2 regions of the Aliamphritea hakodatensis genome follow, and region 2 is predicted to be linked to the other one. Evidence: riboswitches for the same ligand, from Rfam matches in the RefSeq annotation. Region 2 holds a riboswitch; the other holds the start of a gene.
The links. A riboswitch is a leader RNA that binds a small molecule or an ion and turns the genes downstream of it on or off. The one in region 2 is predicted to bind thiamine pyrophosphate.
Positions count from the first base shown of each region.

Region 1: it holds a riboswitch for thiamine pyrophosphate, as region 2 does, so the genes downstream of both, thiD (bifunctional hydroxymethylpyrimidine kinase/phosphomethylpyrimidine kinase) here and thiC (phosphomethylpyrimidine synthase ThiC) in region 2, are expected to answer to the same signal.

Region 1 covers NZ_AP025281.1:2,883,666-2,892,285, forward strand. Annotated here, with positions in the region: gene PCI15_RS13315 (APC family permease) at 1-1,054, shown strand, start outside; gene PCI15_RS13320 (LysR substrate-binding domain-containing protein) at 1,145-1,420, opposite strand; gene PCI15_RS13325 (substrate-binding periplasmic protein) at 1,721-2,584, shown strand; gene PCI15_RS13330 (FecCD family ABC transporter permease) at 2,587-3,615, opposite strand; gene PCI15_RS13335 (ABC transporter substrate-binding protein) at 3,619-4,575, opposite strand; gene PCI15_RS13340 (ABC transporter ATP-binding protein) at 4,520-5,389, opposite strand; cobalamin riboswitch at 5,531-5,733, opposite strand; TPP riboswitch at 5,940-6,041, shown strand; gene thiD (bifunctional hydroxymethylpyrimidine kinase/phosphomethylpyrimidine kinase) at 6,101-6,922, shown strand; gene PCI15_RS13350 (ABC transporter ATP-binding protein) at 6,931-7,701, shown strand; gene PCI15_RS13355 (ABC transporter permease) at 7,772-8,521, shown strand; gene PCI15_RS13360 (ABC transporter substrate-binding protein) at 8,545-8,620, shown strand, end outside.
Region 2 covers NZ_AP025281.1:1,362,266-1,370,885, reverse strand. Annotated here, with positions in the region: gene zapE (cell division protein ZapE) at 1-115, shown strand, start outside; gene PCI15_RS06245 (hypothetical protein) at 124-366, opposite strand; gene PCI15_RS06240 (MBL fold metallo-hydrolase) at 541-1,182, opposite strand; gene PCI15_RS06235 (DUF5062 family protein) at 1,339-1,602, shown strand; gene thiC (phosphomethylpyrimidine synthase ThiC) at 1,686-3,566, opposite strand; TPP riboswitch at 3,894-4,000, opposite strand; gene PCI15_RS06225 (Lrp/AsnC family transcriptional regulator) at 4,598-5,062, opposite strand; gene PCI15_RS06220 (hypothetical protein) at 5,231-6,247, shown strand; gene rarD (EamA family transporter RarD) at 6,237-7,133, shown strand; gene PCI15_RS06210 (phosphoadenylyl-sulfate reductase) at 7,236-7,994, opposite strand; gene PCI15_RS06205 (sulfite exporter TauE/SafE family protein) at 8,047-8,620, opposite strand, start outside.

The sequences.
Region 1 (8,620 bases), 1.5 Mb from region 2:
ACTGGTCGACTTCATTATCGACAAGATTTATCCGGGAGCCTTCCCGCAGTACACCGTAGGCTTTGGCTTACTGGCTATCTTCACCGCACTGAACCTGATGGGCATTGATGTGTTCGCCAAGCTGCAGTCAGTACTGGCGTTTGTAATGGTTGTTGTATTGCTGGTGCTTGGCCTGACAGCAGTATCAGGTGCAGCTAATCCGCAGCCTGCAGGTCTTGATCTGACCTCTACCTGGAACCCGCTGGGTGCAGAAGTAATTACTCTGGTTGCACTGGCAATCTGGGGTTATGTCGGCGCGGAGTTTGTTTGCCCGCTGGTAGAAGAATCCAAAAATCCTGAGCGCAATATTCCCCGCGCGATGATCATCGGTGTTACCGTTATTTTCGGTACGATCGCTATCTACTGCCTGGGTGCCCTGCTGTATATCCCTGCAGATGATCTGGCGGCGTCGCCGTTACCGCATTACGATTACTTCAAAGCCGTATTCGGTGATGTAGGCTTAACCTTCCTGGCGGTTGCTGCTGTTACTGCAACCTGTTCAACGGTTAACACTTCACTGGCTGCGATTCCCCGCATGCTTTACGGTATGGCACAAAACGGCCAGGCATTCCCACAGTTCAAAAAGCTGACCAAAAACACAAAAACTCCGTGGGTTGCGGTGGTATTTGTTGCCGCGGTTACCGGCCTGCCAATGCTGGTTATGGGTGATAACCCGGATGCCATCGGCCTGCTGCTGATCTCCGCAGCAATCGCCTGGTTGCTGGCGTATATCATCACGCACATTAACGTGATCGCCCTGCGTAAGCGTTACCCGGATATGGCGCGTCCGTACAAGACACCTTTCTATCCGTTACCTCAGATCATCGGTATTGCCGGTATGATCTATGCGGTGATCTACGCATCACCGGCACCGGAACTGAGCAATCAGATCTTCGGCGCAGCAGGTGTGGTACTGGGTATCGTATCCGTGATCGGTGTGTTCTGGGTGAAAGTGGTAATGAAGAAGAATCTCTTCGAACCTGAGCCAATCGAAAAAGCACTGGACGCTGAATAACAGCTTTTGGAATCACAAGGCAGCTTCGGCTGCCTTTTTTATTTTGTCAGTTTGACTTCGGCCCCTTTGCAGCCTGATCTGACGTCAACATTACTGCTGGCGCCTAAATGCCGTCAGATAATCACTGAACGCCTGTACCTGACGGGGCAGATAGCGCCGCTGCGGATATACAATCTGCAACCCCACCGTTGCGTCATCCTGCTCACTCAAACCGGCAGTATAGTCTTCCAGTACAGGTACCAGCCGGCCAGCATTCATATCGTTACAAACATCCCAGTATGACTTCAGCACAATGCCCATACTCTGCAGCGCCCACTGCCGGACGAGCGCACCGTCATTACCCGGCAGGCCGGCCTGATTTACCACCGCTTTGCGCAGAATCTCCCCTTGTCTCCCATGCAGGATAAAAGCACGCTGTTTGGCGGCTCAGCAGCCGGATGTACAGACTACCCGTTCTCACCGGCCTGAACGGAAAAACAGGCCCTCAGCTCCAATATTTTCAGGATGTGCCACGCATCCTGAAAATACTTCATAAAAGTTCAGTCAGGATTCAGTTTTTAGATGAAATTACCTATGGATTTTCGTAGTATCTGTCTAATAAGAAAGGGATTTCTGAATAAAACATGGATGAGGGACCAGTATCGTTGTTGTCATAAGGCTGCTTGAATGTTCAGAAGAACCTTCAGATTTTTTTTACCATGCGGTAAGCAACCGTTCATTTTCAGATACTGCATCCGACTGTTAACCGTCTTTATATTCGGCAGTACAGCGTCACTAAGCTATGCAGCAGAAGCCACTCAGCTTGATCTGATTACTGAAGAATTCCCTCCCCTGCAAATCGAACTGGACAGCCAGCCCAAGGGTTACGTGATTGATTTCATCAAAGCATTGGTTGAAGAAGCGGCGAAACAAGAGCCTATGGTGATCGGCAGTACTCACTTTCTCCCCTGGCGGCGTGCGATCAAAATGTCTCAGGACGGCCCCAACAAACTGTTTTTTTCTATATCCCGTAATACACAGCGGGAAAGCCAGTACCACTGGATCGGCCCGGTTTCACCCTATGAAGTGATCGTCTATAAACATATTGACGGCCCCGATCATATGCCAGCATCACTGGAAGCGCTGAAGAAATATCGGGTCGCTGTTCAGGGTGGCGGCAGCCTCGACACCTACTTTACAGAACAGGGCTTCACACCGGTGCGCGTTAATCACACCCGGCAAACCATTAAAATGCTCCGCGCCCTGCACATTGACTACGCCCCACAGGTCAACAGCTTCCCTTACCGGATTGATGAATTCGGCTTTAACGCGGATGACTTTGTACCGGTGTTACGCGTCGATGATCTGTCAAAACAGCTCTGGCTTGCTGCCAGCCCGGAAACCTCCCCACAAGTTGTCCAGGCATTACAGGCAGCCTACATAAAACTGTCGGAAGTAAATCTGCTGGACGATCTGATCAGCCAGTACGGCTTCAACAGCCCGGTTATGCTCAACTACCGGTTACGCAAAAGGCTGGTGAACAAGATATAGCGCTAGCGCCGAGCTAACAGATAGCAGAAATAACTGCCTCCCACTGCCCCGGTAATAATCCCGATGGGCAGTTCCTGCGGGGCCAGTAACATGCGGGCAACAATGTCCATACCCAGCATGAAAGCCGCACCGGCCAGCGCGCATAACGGCAGCAGAGTACGGTTATCGCCCCCGACAAACGCCCGCATAATATGCGGCACCACCAGGCCGACAAAACCGATCGTGCCGGTCAGCGAAACGATCAGGCTGGTCACCAGGGTGGCCAGCAATAATACAACCACCCGTGCCCGGTTAACCGATACACCCAATGCTGCTGCACTCTCCTGCCCCATCATCAGGGCATTCAGGTTACGGGCCTGCCAGATCAGAAAGGCCACACCCAACACAATGATCAGTGCAGGAATGGGCAGAAGATCCCAACGCGCCCGGCCCAGGCCACCCAGCATCCAGAACACCACTGACTGCGCCGCCCGCTGATCGCCCAGAAAAATAAGCCCGTTGGTGCCGGCCATCAGCAAAAATGAAATGGCGACACCGGCCAGCACCAGACGATCTGGCCGCTGGTTTTCCGGCCGCTTGATAAGCATGAGTAACAGCAGAAAAGATAACAGTCCGCCGGCAAAACTGAACACCGGCATGCTATACGCACCGATGACCAACCCCACATGAGAAATAACCAGCACGGCTCCCAGCGATGCACCGGAGGACACGCCCAGCAAGAAAGGATCAGTCAGAGGATTACGGGTCGCCGCCTGCAAAGCCGCACCGGCCACAGCCAGACCGGCACCGGCCAGCATCGCCAGAATCACCCGCGGAGCCCGCAGTTCAGTGATAATGACCGACTGAGATTTACGCCAGTCCGGCTCGATGAAAGTACCCAGCATATCAGGACCTAAGCCCTGCAATAGAATGGCCAGCGCCTGATCCGGACGAATCTGGCTGACACCGATCATGATGCCCGCCAGTGAAAGTGCCAGGATAACCAACAGCAGAGCGCCGCCGATCAGTCCCGGCCTGAAGGTCTTACTCAAGGCTTACCGTCCGCTCAGGTACATCTTTTCAGCCAGTTTTTCCACGGCCTGAATGTTCAGCGGGCCCGGTGTAATTTCACCGTATTCCAGTGGCAGGAAGCGATCATTCTTCACTGCATCCAGTGTAGAAAGGACCGGATGGTTCTTGATGAATTCCCAGGAGCCTTTCCAGCCACCTTGTTGATAATCCACCAGAATAAAGAAGTCAGGCTCAGCGTCCATTACCGCTTCAATACCCACCTTGCCCCAGCTGGTATCAATGTTATCCATCACGTTTTCACCGCCCGCAGCGCGGATAAGCGCCGTAGGCATACCGAAACGGCCGGAGGTGAAAATCTTGTCTTCGCCGGAATCATACAGGAAAACTTTAACCGGCTTTTTGCCTTCAGTCTTATCAGCAACCGCTGCCAGACGGGACTTCCAGCCATCAACCAGTGCGTCAGCTTTTTCCTTCACACCGAATACGGCACCCAGGCGTACAACGTCGTCATACAGTAAATCCATTGAGGCATCCGGTCCGGACTTGGTCAGGTGCACACAAGACTCCGTCAACTCCAGTACCGGTACACCCAGATCACCCAGGCTTTGCGGCGTCAGTTCACCGTCGGTACGCATGCCGTAATTCCAGCCTGCAAAGAACAGATCCGGATCGGCACTGATCACATTCTCAGTGGTGGGATTTTTTGGCGCCAGCTCCGGAATGTCACCCCGGTCTTTATCAAATTCAGGGCTGGTTTTGTACCAGCCGGTAATGCCGGTCAGACCGGCTATATGCTTCTGAATACCCAGTGCAAATGCCATCTGGCTCATGTTCTGATCATGAATCACCGCCCGCTGAGGGGCCGCATCAAAGGTAACGGTACGGCCACAGCTATCAACAGTAACAGGAAACTCAGATGCCTGGCTAAGCGGCGCCAGACTGGCGAACAGCATCGCTGAGCTGAAGATGAGGGTGCGCATGTGCTTGGTCCTTTTGCTTTTTTGTACAGGAAAAAAAGGGGAGCGAGGTGGCATAAAACGACCACTGCTCCCAAGGGTTAGAGTAGGTATTGGCACGCACGGCAAAAACGTTTTCGAATAACTCAGGGGTCAGCACATCAGCAGGTGTCCCCTCGCCTACCAGACGTCCCTGCTGCATCACCAGAACACGGTCGCAGTAGCGGGCCGCCAGTGGGAAATCATGCAGAGACACCAGGCTGCTGACTGGCAGTTTACGCAGTAACTGCATCAGGCTGAGCTGATGTTCAATGTCCAGATGGTTACAGGGCTCATCCAGCACCAGCAACTCTGGCTGCTGTACCAGGGCCCGGCAGATCATCACGCGTTTGCGCTCCCCACCTGAAAGCTCACTGATATCACGGTCCAGATAGCGTCGCAGATGAAACTGCCTGATCGCCTCATCAATCACCTTTTCCGCGTCCGGATCATTGCCGGTAAACCAGTGCTGATGCGGCGTACGGCCGGTGGCAATCACTGAACGGACGCTGAGCTGAAAGTCAGCAGGCATTTCCTGCGTAACCGCAGCCACCTGCAAAGCCCGTTGCCGGTCAGTCAGGGTACTGATGTCCCGGCCATTGATGTGAACTGATCCGCTGAACTGGCGCAGAGCACCAAACAGGCAGCGCAGCAGTGTGGTTTTACCGGCACCGTTCGGCCCCAGTACGCCCACCACTTCGCCCGGGCGCATACTGAAACTGACGTCATCCAGCAGCAAACGCTGGTTATCGCCAGATACAGTCAGCCCTGAAACCTGCAGCAAATCAGCCACGGCCATCGGTTACCGGAAGCCCCGGCAGAACAGAGAGTGTTTTCGAAATGTCTTTGCCATGTGTCGCCTAAGTTCACACACGGACAAGCACGCCCAGGAAAAAAAGCTTCAGAAAGCTTTTATGCCCAGAACCGCCCACCGCGATTTTATAAGGGTGATACGCAGGCTGGTTTCCGGGCTTAACAGTTGGCATATGCCGGTCATCAACCCTTCCCAAGCATACTGCTCAGTGGTTTGCTGATGACCAAACTGTAGTTACCGTTGCGGGGGCAGCGCCGGAATCTCACCGGCTTCCCAATTATCAGCCGTCCATAAAAATGGCCGGCTGCACCTGTCGCATACAGAATTAGTTGGCAGCATAGTATTTTGGAAAATCCTGAAACACAACCCTTGCTGCCAGAATATTTTTCAACGCCAGCATACAGCCCCGTCGACCCGATCCCCGCCACACACCCTGAAAGCCCGGCGCTGCGCGCTGCCACTCATGCTTTAGGCGTACACGTCTGGATACCAATAAGTTTCATTTGTGTTTGTATAGCCAACTCTCTATGATCGCCCAATACAGTCGGGGAACCAGAATTCTGGTTGAGATGGCAACTGCTAAACCCGTAGAACCTGATCCAGTGAATTGGCGTAGGAAATCTGTAAACATCGCTTACAGCATTACATTTCCTGCCGGTTCACTCCGTTATCTCTACTCAGATGCAGGAAAGCACCATGTCACAGCCCCACACTCCTATCGTTCTCAGCGTAGCCGGATCCGACAGCGGTGGTGGCGCTGGCATACAGGCAGACATCAAAGCCATTTCTGCCACCGGCAGCTACGCCTGCACAGTCATCACCGCCCTGACCGCCCAGAATACCCGCGGCGTCAGTGGTGTTATGCCAGTAACGGGCGCGTTCATTGAGCAACAGTTCGAATCCGTTTTCAGTGATATCGCGGTAGATGCCGTCAAGATCGGCATGCTGGGCGATGCTGACACCATCCGGACGGTGGCTGCAGCCATCCGCAAATATCAGCCAAAATACGTCGTGCTTGACCCGGTGATGGTTGCCACCAGTGGCGACGTTCTGCTGGCCAAAGATGCCACCGACACCCTGATCAGCGAACTCATCCCACTGGCCGATGTGATCACCCCGAACCTGCCGGAAGCTCAGGCATTACTGGCAGCACGCCCGGAACTGAATACCGCCAGCGCGGAAGATACCGCGGCACATTGCGAACAACTGCTCGGCTATGGCTGCAAGTCGGTCCTGATCAAGGGCGGCCATCAGGCAGCCGATACCAGCACCGATTTCTGGCTCGGCGCTCAAGGCCTGCGCACTTACAGCAGCCCGCGTATCGATACCCAAAACACCCACGGCACTGGCTGCACGCTGTCCGCCAGCATAGCCTCGTTCCTGGCACAGGGCTACGCGATGGCCGACGCCATTCAGCAGGCCAAAGACTATATTCAGGCGGCCATTGAACATGCTGATGAACTGCGCATTGGTGAAGGTTCCGGCCCGGTGCATCACTTTTACCGTCAGGCCCGGTAATCCAGACCATGCACGCCACCGAAATCAATATCCGCCAGCTTAGCCTGCAATATCAGCATGCCCCTGAACCGGTATTCAGTGAACTGAACCTGCAACTGCCTGCCGGAGAATGGACCTGCCTGCTGGGCAGCAGCGGCTGCGGTAAAACCAGCCTGCTACGCCGGCTTGCCGGATTAATCGAACCCCAACATCACAGCAGCGGTGAAATTACCGATCAGCACGGCCAGCCCCTGGAAGGTCAGATCGCCTATATGGCCCAGCAGGATCTGCTCCTGCCCTGGCTGAAAGTGCGCGACAACGTCTGCCTGCAGGCTCGCCTGAGCAAAGGTAAACCCTCTGCTGATGACTATGCCCGCGCCGACCAACTGCTGGCCCAGCTGGGTCTGGCTGACAGCAGCCATCTGCTACCCGACGCATTATCCGGTGGCATGCGTCAGCGGGTAGCACTGGCCCGTACCTTAATGCAGGACACCCCCATCGTACTGATGGATGAACCCTTCAGCGCACTGGATGCTGTTACCCGCCACCGCTTACAGGCGCTGGCGTTTAAAGCGCTGGAAGGCCGCACCGTATTACTGATCACCCATGACCCGCAGGAAGCCCTGCGGCTGGGCCAGCATGTCTGGCTGTTTCAGCAGCGACGGTTAAAAGCCGCAGCCACACCGGACAGCCCGGTGCCCCGGCCTGTGGATGCAGAACTCGGCGACTACCAGCACCGTCTGTTAGCTGCCCTTCAGGCCGCGGATGAACAGTTCAGTGAGGAGAGCGCCAGTGAATAAGCCCGTCACCCCGGTTACAACCCGCCCCACCGCTCAGCAGGATGTACAGAACGGAACAGGCCGGCGGCAGATACTGTTTCGCCTGACCGTCACCAGCCTGGTTATATTGGGCGTGTGGCAGGCCATTGTAACGGTCTTCTCTATGCCACCCTTTATACTGCCACCACCGTTGCTGGTATTCGACAAGCTGATCAGTAATCCGGAACTGCTTTGGGATCACAGCCTGATCACGCTCACAGAAATTGTGCTGGGACTGTTACTCGGACTATTCATGGGCATCGGGTTAGCGCTGCAGATGCTGCTGTTTAATCCGGTACGTCGCTGGTTACTGCCGGTGCTGATTGCCAGCCAGGCCATCCCGGTATTTGCCCTCGCACCGATTCTGATGCTCTGGTTCGGATATGGTATGGCCTCCAAAGTAATAATGGCAGCGCTGATAATCTTTTTCCCGGTCACTACCACCTGCTTCGACGGTCTGCGCCATACGCCTACCGGCTACCTTGACCTGGCCACCACCATGCACGCCAACCGCTGGCGTCAGCTGTGGCATATCCGCCTGCCGGCAGCCCTGCCAACGCTGGCATCCGGTATTCGGGTAGCCGTCGTGGTTGCCCCCATTGGCGCCGTCGTTGGCGAATGGGTCGGTTCTGCTGGCGGCCTGGGTTACCTGATGCTGCAGGCTAACGCCCGGATGCAGATTGCCGACATGTTCGCGGCCCTGTTTATCCTCGCCCTGTTCTCTATCCTGCTGTACTACAGCACTGACCAGTTACTTAAAAAAGCCATTCCCTGGTACCGGGAAAAGTCAAACAACACCTGAAAAATGAAACAACGGAAACTGTCATGAAAAAAATACTCGCTTTTGCTCTGATCATGTTCAGCCAGCAGGCACTGGCTGAAAAAGTCACCCTGATGCTGG
Region 2 (8,620 bases):
GCTATATTCTCAGGGCAGTCTTGAGTTTGAATTCAACCGGACCCGAAGCAGGCTGACTGAAATGCAGTCGGAGGAATATCAAAATCAAGCGCCCGTAAGAAAATTCAGGGGTTAAAAATAAAGCTAGGGATAACTCTGAAGATCTGCATCGATAATCATTTTACCCAGCTCAATGCATTGTTTTATGGCCTCATGTTCAGAGGATGTAACTATCTGGTTTTCAGGATCAGCAGTAGAAAACATGGTTGGCGATACTAGTGCAGATACATTGGCGCCGGTAATCCTTGGCAGTAAGTTCCAGCGGTTACGACCTAACGACTGAACGGCCGGGGTGATCTGATAATCACCATATCTAACCTGCTGCATTCATGCCTCCCTAAGTTGCTTGAATATAGCCTTAACAGTATAGCTGAAGGCGCCATTCTGCCTGCCGTTGAACAGGATTTATATTCATGCACAAAGAGGGTATTTCAGGCCAGAAACGCTGCTCAGTTCCGGCCCGGAAAGGACAGCAAATTTATTCGTTAAAGCAGTCTGGCATTATCCGCGGTGATCACTGACAAACGGATTATTCAAACGCTCGTGTCCAAAAGTAGACAAGGGCCCGTGGCCGGGAATAAAGGTCACATCATCCCCCAGAGTAAAGAGCTTTTCACGGATTGAATGGATAAGGCTCGGATGATCCCCTTTCGGAAAATCTGTCCGGCCGATTGAACCGTTAAACAAAACATCGCCCACCAGCGCCAGCTGTGTTTCCCGGTGGAAGAAAATAACGTGACCGGGAGTATGGCCCGGGCAATGCAGCACTTCCAGACACTGATTACCAAAACTGACTGTATCAGCGTCATTCAACCAGCGGTCCGGGGTAAATGTTTCTACGCTCGGAAAACCAAACATCTGACTCTGCTGATCCAGTGCGTCTATCCAGAACTTATCCTCAAGATGCGGGCCTTCTATCGGTACACCGTACACCTGCGCTATTTCTGCAGTGCCTCCGGCATGATCAATATGTGCATGGGTAAGCAGAATTTTATCCAGTGTCAGGCCTTCCGCATCCAGCTTATCCACAATACGGGAAACATCGCCGCCGGGATCGACTACCGCCGCACGGCGTGTATCCGCGCACCAGAGCAACGTGCAGTTCTGCTGAAAGGCGGTAACAGGAATGATGCAATATTTCATAAAAAACTCTCGTACTGTGGCTGGCTGAATGTCACAACTGGCGATAAACCGCGCAAGTATACCGTATATTATCCTCATGCCCGCGGCTTAATTTATCTTGCCTGTGGCCGGCGCTTGGTTATAGTGACGGTACCGTCAGCATAAGGAGTCAGTATTTTGGCAAAACTGAAGCATGAAGCAGCCCTGGTTAAAGAAGCCATCCGTATCGGCAGTGTATATATGGAAAAGCGCGGTGCCGGGAAAATAGAAGCCACCGACAGTGCCAGCGATAAAATCACAGCAATCTACCGGCTACTTGTACTGGATAAACTGATTCAGCCACTGGCCAAAGGGGAAGATAACGAGCCCAACATGAAACATAAACTGGCGCTGTGGATTGAACGTCAGTTACCGGACGGGCACCCGCTGAAAGAAAGTTAAACACAGAATAAAAAAACCGCCGGAATGCCGGCGGTTTTCTGACTATGATCCGCCTGTCTGAAACAAACGGAACCCCCTGCCCGTTACACTTTGTGGTAGATCTCAGCGCCGGTTTCTTTAAACTCAGCTGACTTTTCTATCATCCCCTGTTCAGCCTGGGCATTAATCGCAGCCACCTGACTCTCATCCAGATCACGCACTTCCTGAGAAATCTTCATAGAGCAGAACTTCGGTCCGCACATTGAACAGAAGTGGGCCACTTTCGCAGACTCTTTAGGCAGCGTCTCATCGTGGTAAGCACGGGCAGTATCCGGGTCCAGACCGATGTTGAACTGATCTTCCCAGCGGAACTCGAAACGGGCTTTAGACATAGCGTTATCACGAATCTGTGCACCCGGATGACCTTTCGCAAGATCTGCGGCATGGGCGGCAATTTTATACGTGATAATACCGGTCTTAACGTCATCTTTATTTGGCAGACCCAGGTGCTCTTTTGGTGTCACGTAGCACAGCATCGCACAACCGTACCAGCCAATCATGGCAGCACCGATACCGGAAGTGATGTGGTCATAACCCGGCGCAATATCAGTTGTCAGAGGCCCCAGAGTATAGAACGGCGCTTCGTGACACTCAGTCAGCTGCTTATCCATATTTTCCTTGATCATGTGCATTGGCACGTGACCCGGACCTTCGATCATTACCTGTACATCGTGCTTCCAGGCAATCTTGGTCAGCTCACCCAGGGTTTCCAGTTCAGCAAACTGTGCTTCATCATTGGCATCGTATACAGAGCCCGGACGTAAACCGTCACCCAGTGAGAACGACACATCATATGCTTTACAGATTTCGCAGATTTCTTCGAAATGTGTATACAGGAAGTTTTCTTCGTGATGCGCCAGACACCACTTAGCCATGATCGAACCACCGCGGGAAACAATACCGGTCATTCGCTTAGCCGTCATCGGAACATAACGCAGCAGCACACCGGCATGAATTGTAAAGTAATCCACACCCTGCTCTGCCTGCTCGATCAGCGTATCGCGGAACACTTCCCAGTTCAGGTCTTCTGCAACACCCTTAACTTTTTCCAGTGCCTGGTAAATAGGTACAGTACCGATTGGCACCGGCGAGTTACGCAAAATCCATTCACGGGTTTCGTGGATATTCTTACCGGTAGACAGATCCATGATGGTATCTGAACCCCAGCGGATCCCCCAGGTCATCTTCTCAACTTCTTCTTCAATCGAAGACGTCAGCGCAGAGTTACCGATGTTACCGTTGATTTTAACCAGGAAGTTACGGCCAATAATCATTGGCTCAATTTCCGGATGGTTAATGTTTGCCGGAATAATTGCGCGGCCTTCGGCAACTTCTTTACGGACGAATTCCGGGGTAATTTCTTCCGGCAACTGAGCCCCGAAGCTATGACCCGGATGCTGCTGATCAACCATGGAACCTTCAGCTTTGGCTTTCGCCAGCTTCATGTTTTCACGGATAGCAATGTATTCCATTTCCGGCGTAATGATGCCCTTACGTGCATAGTGCAACTGGGTAACATTCATACCCTCTTTTGCACGCAGTGGCTTGCGGGTCAGCTCAAAACGCAGATGATCAAGACGCAGATCCTGCTCGCGAACACGGCCATACTCGGAGGTCATACCGGCCAGTTGTTCTGTATCTTCACGTTCGGCAATCCAGCCAGCACGAACCGGCTTCAGACCTTTACGGACATCAATTTCAGCTTCCGGATCGGTGTACAGGCCGGACGTATCATAAACATATAAGGGCTCATTGATTTCGCCACCCATATCGGTTGGCGTCTGATCCAGCGAAATCTCCCGCATCGGAACGCGAATATCACTGCGGGAACCTTCCACATACACTTTGCGGGATTTCGGAAACGGTTGCACGGAAGCTTCATCAACCTGAGCGCTGCGACTCAAAGCAATATTGGTATCAGTCATAGTATTACCTTTAGTTATTCTCGTTATTCTCTGCGGGACTACCGGTCTGGCCTTCATAGAAAAAGCCATAACGAATCAAAGTTATCCATCAACCCATAAAGGCAATACACTCATATTGGCAGCGTACAGGCCGTTACAGACGAGGGCTCATTTCCAGGCCATATAACACTGAAAACGGTAAACACCGCGCAGAAACTAAACTGAAAACCGGGCTGGCTTTACTGCTGAGCAAGTGAATCGACACCTGAAGCCCAGCATAAGAGTGGTTCAGAGAACAGTTAGCTACCCCGAGCTAAACCGCAAGAACCCTGTAGAAAGGAAATATAATGACGGTTTATCTCGATTTCCTACGCCGGTATTAGCCGGATCAGGTTCGCGGGTCACTGTTTATCGAACAGCTCTCAGCCCCATTCAGGGCACCCCGACCAAGATATTGCGACCTAGTGTAGGATGACATGTTTACGCTGTCCACCCGACAGGCCTGCCTGAATGGCACTAACTCTCGTCAGAAAGTCTAGTGCTCAGGAAACAAAGCTAGCCACTACATCTAAAGTCTAATAAGCCTCAGGCGAAAAATAGGACTTTTTCTTATATTTATAAAAAATATAACGTGGATAATGTGCTTCAGGATCATCAAACTTCAGGGACAGAATAAAGGAAGGCCACGCTCGCGGACCGGGTCATGGATGGTAGCAGGATGCAAATTAACCGCACGGAAAACGGATGCCAACGCGAAGAGGGTGCTTAGGGGGAACTGAGTACTCTCTTTTTTTTTCTGCCCCCACCTCTCAGTTTTATCTCTGTACTAAATCCTGAAAATAAGAATTATTCCTATATTAATCAGAATCTGATTCCGCATAATGAATGCCATGGAGCAAGACGCTTCATGGATCGAAGAAAGGATGGCTGGAACGCGGAAAGGGAATCATGGAAGAAGGCAGGACGCCGACACCTCCGCAAGGAACAAGGAAAGCCAGGCTGAAGAGAGTACTCAAGGGGAACTGAGTACTCTCTTTTTTTTGACCGCAAACCTACACTTCAACCCGGGTTGTAAACTTATCCCGCCGCATTGAAATCAGTGTACGGAACTTACGCAAATACGGATCGTTCGAAAGATCACGGCGCACAAACACCTCATACGCCTCCATATCAGGCACCATGACCACCAGCAGAAAATCGACCTCCCCTGTCACCTGATAACACTGAGTAACCTCATTAGCCTGCTGCATCTTACGCATAAATGCATCCGCCAGATCTGCCTGATCACGGATCATTTCAACTTCGACAATGATATTCAGCATCTTGCCGAATATTCTGGCATCAAGAATGGCCACATCCGCCTCGATGACACCAGACTCCCGCAAACGCTTTACCCGCTTCAGACACGCCGGGGGCGACAAACTCACTTCTTCCGCCAGCTGCAAATTACTGATGCGGTTATTACACTGCAAAATATTGAGTATCTGCCGGTCGGTACGATCCAACTGAAGTTTCATAAAATTCTCTGTATATGTTTTTTTATTATCCGAATATATCAATTTGAGAAATTTAATTAACCTACTAACCACAAATACAAAATATGAAAAGCCCCCACTGAATTACACTATATGCCTTCCCGGCACCGATCAGCCGACAATCACAACCATGCAGTAACAGGCTCAACCATGCATAAAATATGGCACTCCTTTTGGAAACATACCCTGCCAGACCTGACGAAAGAAATTTTTGATGTCTTCTTTCTGCTGTTTAAGCTCACGCTTCCGGTCATCATTATTGTCAAAATACTTGAAGAAATGGGTGCCATTCCTTATATCAGCGCCCTGCTGGAGCCACTGATGCTGCTGGTCGGCTTACCGGAAAACATGGGCATTGTCTGGACAACCACCATGATCACCAATGTTTACGGCGGTATGATCATTTTCTTTCAGATGGCGGATGATCAGGTTTTGACCGTCGCTCAGGTGACAGTGCTCGGCAGCATGATGTTGATTGCACACAGCTTGCCCATTGAGGTACGGATTGTTCAGCAGGCCGGCGTACGTCTGGCCATTGCACTGGGATTACGCATCATCTGTGCGCTGATACTGGGTATCATCCTCCATCATATATACAGCTGGGGAAACTGGTTACAGCAACCGGTCGAATTACTCTGGCAACCACCGGCGCAAACCGATAACAGCCTGCTAACCTGGACCGTTTCCCAGATAAAAAGCTTTGCAATGATTTTGGTGATTATTGCTGTACTGCTGAGCCTGCTGCGATTATTGCGCTGGCTGCATATAGAACGCCTGATGATCTGGCTGCTGAAACCGGTACTGAAAATTCTCGGTATCAGCCCCAAGGCAACCTCTCTGACCATCATAGGTATTACACTGGGCTTATCCTTTGGGGGCGGCCTGCTGATCAGAGAAGCGCGCAGCGGCAACATTGAACCACAGGACTGTTTCGCCGCGCTGTGTCTGCTTGGATTGTGTCACAGTATTATTGAAGATACCCTGCTCATCATGACGCTGGGCGCAGACCATTCCGGTATTCTCTGGGCCCGGCTGGCATTCAGCCTGATTTTTATCGCCATCATGACGCGCTTACTCAAGGCCTGCAGCGATACATTCAAACAACGCTACTTAATGCACAACGTGGTTGTCCCGACCACGACACAGGGAGATTCCGGTGCACGCTGAACAGGAACAGAAAAAAGGCATTTATTTTGCCCTCGCCGCCTATGGTATGTGGGGCATCTTTCCAATTTACTTTCATGCCATCGCCAGCGTATCTGCGATGGAGATCCTTGCACACCGTATCGCCTGGTCACTGGCCTTTCTGGCAGCAATACTGCTTATCAGCAAACGGAGTAAAGACATCCTCGAGTTGCTGAAAAAGCCCAAACTGCTGCTCAGTCTGACACTGACAGCAGTCATCGTTTCTGCCAACTGGCTGATATTCATCTGGGCTGTTGCACAGGAACAAATACTGGAAGCCGCACTGGGATACTACATTAACCCGCTGGTCAGTGTTTTTCTTGGCATGATTTTTCTCGGTGAACGCCTGCGCAGAGGTCAGTGGCTGGCGATTCTGCTGGCACTGGCTGCCGTTAGCTATCAGCTGATTCTGTTAGGCAAACTTCCCTGGATAGCGCTGAGCCTGGCATTCAGTTTTGGCTTCTACGGGCTGCTCAGAAAAACCATTCCGGTAGACTCTATTCTTGGCCTGTTTACCGAAACCCTGCTGCTCTTCCCTTTTGCCATCGGATATATGATCTGGCTGGCCAGCTATAACGAACTGGTATTACTCAACGCCAGTGCAGGGTTAAGTCTCTTATTGCTGGCAGCAGGTATCGTGACCAGTCTGCCACTGCTTTGCTTTACTTCTGCTACTCAGCGACTCAGCCTGCTATACATTGGTCTGATGCAGTACATCGCACCGAGTATTTCATTTCTGATTGCCATATTTTACTTCGGCGAAACGCTGGACTCTGACCGCCTGATCACGTTCGTCATGATCTGGCTGGCCCTCGTGATCTTCACCGCCGAAGGATTAATCCGGCGCAGACGCGCTCAGACAACATAGCGCGTAGCCTTGACCATTGGTCATTATAAAAAGCCAGCTGAAGTATGAAAATGCTGACCCGGCCCTGTCGCTGAAACGCACAGGGCGGGTAGCTGAACCGGGTCAGTCCGGCAGAAAGTCTGCAACACCTGTCGATGTTTCCGCTGCTGGCTGATCAGGTGTCCCCGGGTGCAAACCGCATTCACGGGTCTCCGGGTTTTCCCACCACCAGCGGCCGGCACGGATGTCTTCCCCCTGACTCACAGCACGGGTACAGGGTGCGCAACCGATACTTGGGAAGTTCTGATCATGTAACTGGTTATAAGGCACGTCAAAAGCACGGATATATGCCCATACTTCGGCATCAGTCCAGTCGGCCAGCGGATTATACTTATCCATGCCGTTACCGGCGTCATATTCTTTAAAACCCACTTCTTCACGGGTAACTGACTGTTCGCGGCGTAATCCGGTAATCCATGCGGAATTACCTGCCAGCGCCCGCTTTAACGGTTCCAGTTTACGCACAGCACAGCAGGACTTTCGCAATGACTGGCTGCGATAAAATGCATTCACACCATGGCTGGCAACATAGGTTTCGACCTGTTCCGCCACCGGATAGTAAACCTTTACCGGTAATTCCGGATAACGCTGCTGCACCGCTTCGAGCAGCGTCAGGGTTTCTTCCGGCAAACGCCCGGTATCCAGCACAAAGCTGGTAATCCCGGTTTTGGCACGCTGCAGCAGGTCGGTTATGACCACATCTTCTGCCCCCAGACTGTTGGCAAATACCACGCCGGAAGCGTGTTCAGCTGCAGCCCGCTGTAAAACACTCAGGCTGTGCTCTACTTTAGCCGCCAACTGCGGGGAAATTAAATCACTCACGTTTTCTCACCATTGCTCTTATCACATGTTCAACGACATGCTTTATCAATTTTCACACCAGCATAAAACGTACGCCGATGCCAAACAGCAATACCGCAATCACCGGTTGCAATACTGCGGAAGACAGATACTTAGCTAACTGACTCCCCAAAATCACCCCGGGAACAGAGCCCAGCAGCAAATACCCCAGTAACACAAAATCCAGATTACCCAGGCTGTAATGCCCACTGCCGGCAACGGCTGTCAGAACCACAGCATGGGCCAGATCCGTACCGACTACCTTGCGCATGCTCATGCGGGGGAACAGCAGGATCAGTAATGCCGTCCCTAACGCACCGGCCCCGACAGATGACAAGGTGACCAGCCCTCCCAGCAAAAAGCCTGAGACAATCAGAATCAGATCTTTCGGACCAAAGCCAACCGCCGGCTCTGAGGTATTTTCAACGTCCGCCTGCCGGCTTGCCTGCCAGCGCTGAATTCTTCCCCGCAGGCATAGCACCACAGAGGTCAGTACCAGGCTGATCCCTAAAATCAGATTGACCAGCGCCACCTGACTTTGCAAATTTTCAGCGGTGCTCAGATAGTGCAATGCAAACAGACTGCCCGGCACACTGCCGCAGAGCATC